3 regions of the Butyricimonas sp. Marseille-P2440 genome follow, and region 3 is predicted to be linked to each of the others. Evidence: riboswitches for the same ligand, from Rfam matches in the RefSeq annotation. Region 3 holds a riboswitch; each other region holds the start of a gene.

Region 1 (3,291 bases), on a different contig from region 3:
ATTTCTCCGGTTTCAAGTCCGGATTTCCGATGACGATGGTCAGTTTCCCTTTTTTAGCCGATTCTTTATAGTAGTAGAGGTCAGTCAGGAGGGGAGCCTTGAATCCAGCAGCATAGGAGAGCCGGAAGTTGAAGTCACCGAGGCTGTACATCGCCGCTAGCTTGGGTGTGATTTTGTTTTTAAATGTTTCGTGGTATAGGTAGCGGAAACCGGGTACCAATTGCAACTTCTTGAAAATGCGTATTTCATCTTGGGCGTACAAGGCAAGTGTATAGGCATTTTTGCTTTCCGTGAGATCTGTGGGGTTTTTGAGATAATCGTTGACGTACTCCGTTCCCACGGAAAATTTGTTGTATTTGCCGACTTTAAATACCCCTTTCAAGTTGGCACTTAGGTAACGTTGCCGTTTGGTCAGAATGTCTTCCCCGGCGAGAGCCGTCGTGTCGTTTTTCTCGATCACGGTACGGGTATATACTTTCGAGTATTCGTAGTTGTTCGCGTTGATGTCAAGGCTGATGTACGCGGAGTTCCCAAACAGGTATTTTCCTCCTAACCCGATGCCGTAGTTCTCGTATTCCATGTTGTAGTCGAAGCCGGATTTGTCATCGGCATCTTTGTTGACGGGGCGGTCGAGTTTTTTGGTGAAATAATTTCCTTCCACGTATAGGTTCAGACTCTTCGACGGGTCGTAAGCGAAACGCTGGGTCACTATGTCCGAATGAAATTTGTCGGATACCTGGCGGCGGGTATAAACACTGTCTTCCGTGATATTGCTGAGCTTCCAGCCATTGGATTGTCTTCTCTGGTAAGAGGTCGATGACGAGAATTTGCCTGTATTTATATCTGCATTTATATTCTCGATAAAGCTGCCTTTTCCCCCGAAGCGGGTGGTGGAGGCGATATTGAGGGCGTCATGTGGTTGATCCGTGATGATATTGATAACCCCCGCGATGGCATCCGAACCGTAGAGAGAGGAGGCTGCTCCCTTGAGCACCTCGATACGTTTCACCTTACCCATGTCTACACGGGAGAGGTCTACATACCCGGAGATGTCCCCCATCATCTTTTTCCCGTTGACAAGGATGAGGATATATTCCCCTTTCATTCCGTTGAGTGTCATGTTAGTCCCCATGGCTGTCGGGCGGAAGCTGAACGAAGGGTTGAGCATCACGAGTGCATCCTCTATGGTGGAGATGCCGCTTTTCTTGATATCTGAAGCGGTCATGACTTCCACGGGAACGGGGGAGTCTTTCAGCTTCCGGTGGGTACCCGTACCGGAAACGACTACTTGATCGAGGTTAATCGGAGTAACTTCCAACCGGAAGATGATATCACTCTTGCTGCTGTTGATTTTCATGGAACTTACCTCGTATCCCGAGTAACTCGCCCGGAGCGTGTAGCTCCCGTCCGGGATGCGGTTCAATGTAAATTCACCTCGGTTGTTCGTGGCGGTACCAATGCTTGTGCCGACCAGACGGACATTTGCCCCGACAAGGGCTTTTCCCGTTTTGGCGTCCGTGACTTTTCCTTTCAGGGTGATTTCTGCGAAGGAAACACTCACTAAAGCTAATACGAATAATGTAGTTAGCGCTACAAATTTCTTCATGTAAGATTAAGTTTAAAAAGTTTGTAATAGTATTCCTGACCCCGGGAATACGCTATTATCTTTTTTTTGCTTTGGCAGGTCTCCTGACTACGCCCAAGAAAAATACCTTCCCGTCCCTCGGGACAGTGGTGTAAGAATCTTTCTTAGAATCTCCCGGTGGGAGAAACGGGCATCACAGTAGCGGGCACTGTGCCGGATTCTAACCGGCTTCCCTCTTGTGTGTTATTTGAATATTAACACATCACCAAAGACTTCGCAAATGTAGGCAGATTCAAGTAAAAAATGCAATTTAATGTAGAAAAATTTATAGCAACAGGTAAACCTGCCCAATGGTTCATGACTTGCAGAAGAATAAAAAATAAGTCAGAAAATGTATAATATAGAAAAATATATTACTTTTGCCCCTGTTTTGGTGTTACACCTTCTCTCGTGGAGGTGATACTTAATAGGGAATCCGGTGAGAATCCGGAACTGTACCCGCAGCTGTAAGTTCCTTTAAAAGGATTTTGTACTTCAAATGTCACTGGTGTTACAACCGGGAAGGCAACAAAATCTGGAACAAGTCAGAAGACCTGCCGAACGAGATAGACCATAGCTTTCGGGAAAAAAAGCGAGAGGGAAAAGATGTAATTTTACCTTGAAACTCATGTTGCCCTAAAGACTATGTTAATAATGCTTTATTCATTATTAATATATAGTTGTATGAAAAAAGTTGTAGTATTAGCATTAATGCTATTTGTGTGTGCCGGGTCACTCTTTGCTCAGGAGAATGACAAACGGAAAAAGAAAAGTATCACGGATTCTATTTTCGAGATCAAGAGTGTGGAGGTGATGGGGAAAAAGAATCATGCGGATGTGATGGGGTTGAATGTTCCCCTTCGATTTATCCCGATCAATTTGGTTAAAATGCCTTCCGAAATGCTGGAACGTAAAGGAATTACCGAGTGGGTGGATGCTGTTCGCTTCTTGCCTGGGGTGCGCATGGCTGATCAGGGTGGTTTGTGGAAACGATTTTATGTCGGGGGATCTAATATGCCGGCAGTACTGATGATCGACGGTATCCGGGATGACCGGCAGAGTATCAATACTTTCCCCTTGGGCGACCTCGCCTCGGCGGAGTCTATTGAGGTTTTGCGGGGTCCTGCGGCAATATTAGCCGGTTATGGAGCGATGGGTGGCGTGATTAATATCGTGCGCAAAAAGGTTTCTCCCCAGTTTTCTGCGGACGCCCGGTTCAGTTATGGGCGTTGGGACGTGAAGAAGGTTAGTCTTGGGTTCGGCGGTAAGTTGATCGGTCCCGTGGAATACTTGGCAAACTTGCACTACGCTACTCACGGGGGATGGCGGCGTATGTCACCAGAGCGTTTGTCCGGAATGGCGGCGTTGGGTGCCACGTTAGGCAAAAGCCGGGTAGATTTTACTTTCGGTTTTGAGAACGACCATTATACTGTTGAGCTGGGTGCCGCACCTTATATGCCGGGGGATATGCTGGATTTGGAAAATGAGAAAGTCGTACTCAAGAAAGGTGATAAACACCCGACTGCCGACATGGGACAAACGTACAACGACTTTGCCAACGATTCTCACAGCCGTAAGGGTTATAATTTCAAACTTAGTTACGTGTATTCCTTCTCGAATAGTTTGAAGTTGAAAGAAGTATTTGCCTTTGATCATAGTTATCACCG
Region 2 (3,291 bases), on a different contig from region 3:
TCAATAATCCTTACGGTCGACCGGTTTTCCATTACGGTCGGTGGAGGGACATTGAGGACGTATACATGGACACGGCTTACGTGCTGCCGGATAATACTTATCCGCTTTGCGAGGAGCACGCCCGCTTATGGTGTCCCGATCATCATATTGTGAAGGTGGACACCATGCATAAGTTGGACGTGTGGATTCCTTTCGGACAATTGAAGCGGGATTTGCCCGTTTATGCTTTTTATTATGATGGACCGGAGCATTATCGCTTGTATGTGTCATCCCGTACGGGCGATATTCTTCATTTTTCTTCCCGTGAGCAACGTTTCTGGGCATGGATCGGGGCGATTCCGCATTGGTTGTATATTACTTCTATTCGGCAAGATATGCAGTCGTGGAATGCTTTGCTCTACTGGAGCACGTTGGTAAGCATGATTATGTGCGTTGCCGGTGCTTTCCTTGGTGTCCGGGCTTACTGGTTGAACCGGCGCAAAGGGCTGTTACGTTCCCCGTACAAAAAGCAATGGTTTCGCTGGCATCACATTACGGGGTTCTTTTTCGGTATTTTCTTGTTTACTTGGCTTTTCAGCGCTTGGGCGCCGATGTCGTCGACCTTTTCAAGTTTGTTTAAACAGCAGAAGGGAAAAGACATGGCATCCCGTCCCCAGGTATCTGACCGGGGTGCTTTGCCCGCTGAAGCTTATCAGTTGGACTACCGGGCGGCAATAGCTTCGATTGCCAAGGAACACGGAGAGGTGAAAGAGATATCGTGGGGAAACTATCAGGATATCCCGCTTTACAAGGTGCGTACCGTGGATGAGATTTATACGCTGGACGCTTCTGCAGATTCTGTGTGTCCGTTCCGTATAACAGAGGAAATGGTGTATGCTGCTGCCAAGAAATTAGCTGGAGATACGGTTCAATACACGATTAGCAGGATGGAAGAGTATGACAATTATTATATTTCCCGGCGGAAAGGGAGATTACCCCTTCCGGCATACAAAGTAACGATGGAAACGGAAAATAATGATGTTTACTATTTTAATCTCGAATCTGAAAACCCGCAGCATTATGATGACAATGGCAGATGGCGAAGATGGGCTTTCCGGGGATTGCACCGGCTGGATTTTAAGTTCTTGTTGGATCGTCCCGTGTTGTGGACAGTGGTCATGTGGATGTTGTTGCTGGGATGTGCGTTTGTATCTCTATCCGGGATCGTGTTGTCCGTGAAATACATTATCCGATTGATAAGAAGACCCCGGAAATGTAAAGGTTAAAGTAGAGTGAAGGAGTTTTGATCATTTCTTCCGTCAGCCGGAATATCGTGAAGAATCTCTTGCCAGAAGTTCCTGTGTTTGAGATTCTTCATTTCGTTTAGAATAATAAATGAAGATTTTGTCCGGAGGAACGGAAAAAATAGGTCTGGAAATTATAAAATAAGAAAATTGTATTACTTTTGCCCCTGTTTTGGTGTTACACCTTCTCTCGTGGAGGTGATGCTTAATAGGGAATCCGGTGAGAATCCGGAACTGTACCCGCAGCTGTAAGTTCCTTTAAAAGGATTTTGTACTTCAAATGTCACTGGTGTTACAACCGGGAAGGCAACAAAATCCGGAACAAGTCAGAAGACCTGCCGAACAAGATAAACCATAGCTTTCGGGAAAAAAAGCGAGAGGGAAAATACAATTTTACCTTGAAACTCATATTGCCCAGAAGACTATGTTAATAATGCTTTATTCATTATTAATATATAGTTGTATGAAAAAAGTTGTTGTATTGGCATTATTGCTGATGATGTGTATTGGTTCTCTTTTTGCGGAGGACAAAGACAAGCGGAAAAAGAAAAGTATCACGGATACCATTTTCCAGATTGATGAGGTAAACGTGGTGAAAACTAAAAAGACGAATCGGGTTCAGCTATTAAACCTGAATGTGCCTTTACGTTATGTACCCATGACAGTAACTTCTTTGCCGGGGGCGGTGATCGAACGCAAAGGAATGGTAAACTTAGAGGATGCAGTACGTTTTTTGCCGGGAGTAACGATTTCTAATCAACTTGGTCCTTTTAAGGCTTATTCTGTACGCGGGGGACGGCAGGCATTGGTGATGATCGATGGAATACGCGATGACCGGGCTATCATGAACACGGCACCGTTTGGAGATTTGGCTTCAGTGGAAAGAATCGAGGTAATTAAGGGTGCGGCATCCATTCTGGGCGGACATTCTGCCATGGGGGGAATAATCAATATCGTTCGCAAGAAGGTGACTCCTGATTTCACGGCAAATGCCCGTATCAGTTACGGGAGTTGGAATGAGAAACGGGCAACCATGGGATTCGGGGGCAAATTGGTCGGACCTATTGAATACCGGGCAAATTTGCATTACTCCCACGGGGATGGGTATCGGGATGTGACATCCAATCGCTTTTCCGGTTTGGCTGCATTGGGGGCTACTCTCGGGAAAAGCCGGATTGATATGCGTTTCGGTTTTTGCGATGACGATTACACGACGGAAATCGGATCGGCTCCTTATATGCCCGGGGATATGTTTGATGTGGAGACAAATGAACTCGTGTTGAAGAAAGGGGATTTAAATCCTTTTGCCGATTATGACCAGACTTATGGGGATCACGCGAATGATTTTATGAATCGCAAGAATTGGAATATCGATTTTCAATATGTATATAGTTTCTCCAAGAGTTTGAAACTGAAAGAGCGTTTTGCCTTTGACCATAGTTTTATGCGTTATTGTACCGTGGAAGGTATCAGTTACCTGACTTCAAAAACTCCAAGAGATGGTTATAATTACGTTTATTATAAGAAAAATGGAGGTGCGTTGACCCCAACATATGTTTGCCTCGATTCTTTGCAGCGGTCATACCCGTTAGGTTTTTACCCGCGGCATGATACGTGGAATAATACGTTGGAGTTAACTGGAGATCTCGAAACTGGTAGTTTGACCCACCACTATACAGTAGGTTGGTCGTTTGATTTGTTTGATTATTTGCAATATAACGGTTGGACAGAAAAGGAAAATGATAATATTGGTCCCGGAGTAAAAGCTAAATTAACAGTTGTTGATCCACACTTGGTACAAGGGTGGTGGGAAAATCGTGTTTCTGCTGTTACCATGCGTAAGGATTATACGAACGGATTTTATATCCATGACGTGATTGAGTTGAACGAGAAGTGGAAAGTAATGCTTGCCGGACGTATGGATTTCTTCCGTCGCCAGAGTGCCACGGCAACCCCTACCGATAAAGAGCGGCATTACGATAAAGAGAATCGTTCCGAATGGCAGAAG
Region 3 (3,291 bases):
CATCGTCCAACGGAATTGGTTGGAAGTCGGCATCGCAATGATTTTATCCGATACCTCATTGTAATACGCATCTACCTGAAATTCCAAACGCTCCAACCATCTATTTTCCGGCATATAGGCATACGTCACCCCTACATTATATTGGTTCGTGTATTCCGGATCCAAGTAAATATTCCCGATAAAAGTATAATACAAGTCATTCAATGTCGGCATCCGGAATACACGTTTATAAAATGCTCTCACGTTAAAATTATCGGCACGAAACGGTTGCCAAGAGGCAACCACCGTTGGGGTGTATTCCTGTACGTCATCTGCCGCCCCATTCTCCACCTTCGTGCGCTCGTGTACGAAAGTTCCCAACACGCTCGCCTGCAACTTGAAGCGTTCAAAATGCAAGGTTGTAGCAGCAGCAACCAAAGTCGTGAAACGCTTGGGATAGACAAAATTCACCAGATCTGCGTTCAACTTATTCCATTGGAAATCCACGGAAAGATTCACGTTCCAAAACGGGAATATCGTGAACATATTGGCAACGGAAAAATAGACTTCATGCTGCCGGAAATGATTGTTCACATACATCGTGCTCACATCTAACCGCGGATCGGATAAATAATGCAAATAATCGTATGCATACTTGCCATTCACGAGCAGGCTATAAAAATTGAAGTGTTTTTGGAAAGTACCTTGCAAGAAGAAATTGGAATCCCATTGCCGGTCTTGATGCTTGAATTTACCGGGTTCCTCCCGCACCGAAGCCCCCGGATACCCTCGCTCCGAATCGTAAAAATAAGCTTTTGCCTTCCAGTCTCCGTTGTTTACCTTCCCGAACAAACCGTATTCCACGCGCAAAGCATTCACATCCCCGTTCCGGCGCACCTCTGTCGTGTCGTACCCGTTTTTCTTTTTATACGAGAACTTGTATTTCCCTGTCGTGTACATATATTCCGCACTCAAAGCCCCGTCCACCTTTTTCCCTAAACGATGTTCCCACAAGAACGAGGGATTTGCTACACCGAAAGATCCGGTCTTGAATGTAAACTTGGCATGATGTTTCTCACCCTTCGCAAATCGAGGTACCCGACTCGTCATATATATGGAACCGGCAGAACCGAAATCTTTTGCCGGTTGGAATATTGCGCTCCGCTGTCCGTTGTAAAGAGTTATCGCTTCCATGTTGTCCAAGGAAAAACGCCCGAGGTCCACCGTACCGTTTTGAGCGTTTCCCAACTCGACCCCATCGTAAAACACCCCTACATGCTGCGTACCCATAGCCCGAATATTCACGGTTTTCAAACCTCCTATTCCTCCGTAATCCTTGATTTGTACCCCGGAAAAATAACGCAACGCATCCGCCACCGAGTGAACGCTTAATTTTTCCAACGCTTTTCCCTCCATGACCTGCACCGGTATCACTTCTTTGCGCACCCTCGGAGCAGACACTTCCACCTCGTTAATACGGTACGTCTTGGTTGAATCCACTTGCTGCGCACTCGAAAAACAAGGGGCAACAAAACATGACGAAATCAGTACTCCTAATACTATTAGTTTCATCTTTAGCCGTTATAAAAATACAACAGCTCCCCAGTACTCGAATAGATACAAATACCTACAATTATCTATTACAACAAAAATATGATAAAAAATACCTGCATCCAAGCTCTAGTCCCAGAAAGCTTTAGATCAACGATATTGGCAGGTCTTCTGACTTACTCCATCTTTAAACGCCCTTCCCATTTCATGTTGAAACAGTGGATTTGAGTCGTGTTCAAAGATTTTAGTAGAGCTTACAGCAGCGGGTCTGTTCAAGATTCTCACTTGATTCCCTTTTCACCACACGCTTGAAACAAGGTGTGACACCAAAATCGCTGCAAAAATATATAATAAAAGCAATACAATCAAATAAAAAAAGGAAAAAGAATTTATTTTCAATATTTAATTTTACAACAACAATAAATTTATCGCTTATCCCTATAAAATTGATCAGAACAAAATAATCCCCCTGAATTATCTGACTGAAATTCAAGGGGATTTTATTTATTTTTAACGAATTATTCCCACTCGATGGTGGCTGGCGGTTTGGAACTGATGTCGTAAACAACACGGTTGATTCCCCGCACGTTATTGATAATCTTGTTAGATACTTTTGCCAAGAATTCGTAAGGTAAATGACACCAGTCGGCAGTCATTCCGTCCGTTGATTCCACGGCACGCAGGGCAACGACGCTCTCGTAAGTACGTTCATCTCCCATCACGCCGACACTCTTGACCGGTAATAAGATTGTACCCGCTTGCCATACTTTGTCGTACAATCCCTCTTCCTGAAGCATAGATATGTAAATATGATCGGCTTCCTGTAACAATCTCACCTTTTCTTTCGTGATCTCGCCCAAGATACGGATAGCAAGCCCGGGACCCGGGAAAGGATGGCGTTTCAGGAATTTATCCGCTAACCCGAGGCTCTTGCCCACCCGACGGACTTCATCCTTGAATAACAGACGTAAAGGCTCTACAATCTTCAATTTCATGTAATCGGGAAGACCGCCCACGTTATGGTGCGATTTAATGGTTTGCGACGGACCGTTTACCGACGATGATTCAATCACGTCCGGGTAAATTGTTCCCTGTCCCAACCATTTGGCATCTTCTATCTTGTGTGATTCCTTGTCAAACACGTCCACAAAAGTAGCCCCGATAATCTTGCGTTTCTTCTCGGGCTCCTCTATTCCGGCAAGACGGGAAAGGAAAAGATCCCCGGCATCCACGCCAACGACATTCAAGCCTAACTCCTTGTAGTTCTCCATCACGGAAGAAAATTCATCTTTCCTGAGCAACCCGTTATCGACAAATATACAAGTCAGATTCCTACCGATAGCCCGGTGCAATAACATAGCAGCCACAGTGGAATCTACTCCCCCCGACAAACCTAAGATTACACGGTCTTCGCCTAATTTTGCTTTCAATTCGGCAACCGTGGTCTCGATAAAAGAATCAGGAGTCCAGTCCTGTTTGCAACCACAAATGTCAACCACGAAATTCTTTAATAATTCGGTTCCTTCCGTGCTATGATATACTTCCGGGTGGAACTGGATACCGTACGTTTCCTCACCCTCGATCCGATAGGCGGCATTCTCCACGTCAGCCGTACTGGCAACAACGGTATAATGTGACGGCAATGTTTCAATCGTATCCCCGTGCGACATCCATACCTGTGAATGTTGGCTGATATGCTTGAAAAGCGGACAACCGTTATCCACGAAGGACAAATTTGCCCTACCGTACTCTCTCTTGTTG

Evidence for each region. Region 3 has a riboswitch for cobalamin ahead of BN8899_RS17165 (TonB-dependent receptor). Riboswitches for the same ligand answer to the same signal wherever they lie in the genome.
Region 1: it holds a riboswitch for cobalamin, as region 3 does, so the genes downstream of both, BN8899_RS06425 (TonB-dependent receptor) here and BN8899_RS17165 (TonB-dependent receptor) in region 3, are expected to answer to the same signal.
Region 2: it holds a riboswitch for cobalamin, as region 3 does, so the genes downstream of both, BN8899_RS06410 (TonB-dependent receptor) here and BN8899_RS17165 (TonB-dependent receptor) in region 3, are expected to answer to the same signal.

The regions. Positions count from the first base shown of each region.
Region 1 is NZ_LT594609.1:80,325-83,615, reverse strand. Features, by position in the region: gene BN8899_RS06425 (TonB-dependent receptor) at 1-1,606, opposite strand, end outside; cobalamin riboswitch at 1,662-1,870, opposite strand; cobalamin riboswitch at 2,000-2,201, shown strand; gene BN8899_RS06420 (TonB-dependent receptor) at 2,309-3,291, shown strand, end outside.
Region 2 is NZ_LT594609.1:75,266-78,556, reverse strand. Features, by position in the region: gene BN8899_RS06415 (PepSY domain-containing protein) at 1-1,265, shown strand, start outside; cobalamin riboswitch at 1,440-1,641, shown strand; gene BN8899_RS06410 (TonB-dependent receptor) at 1,747-3,291, shown strand, end outside.
Region 3 is NZ_LT594610.1:1,455,499-1,458,789, forward strand. Features, by position in the region: gene BN8899_RS17165 (TonB-dependent receptor) at 1-1,551, opposite strand, end outside; cobalamin riboswitch at 1,674-1,876, opposite strand; gene guaA (glutamine-hydrolyzing GMP synthase) at 2,049-3,291, opposite strand, start outside.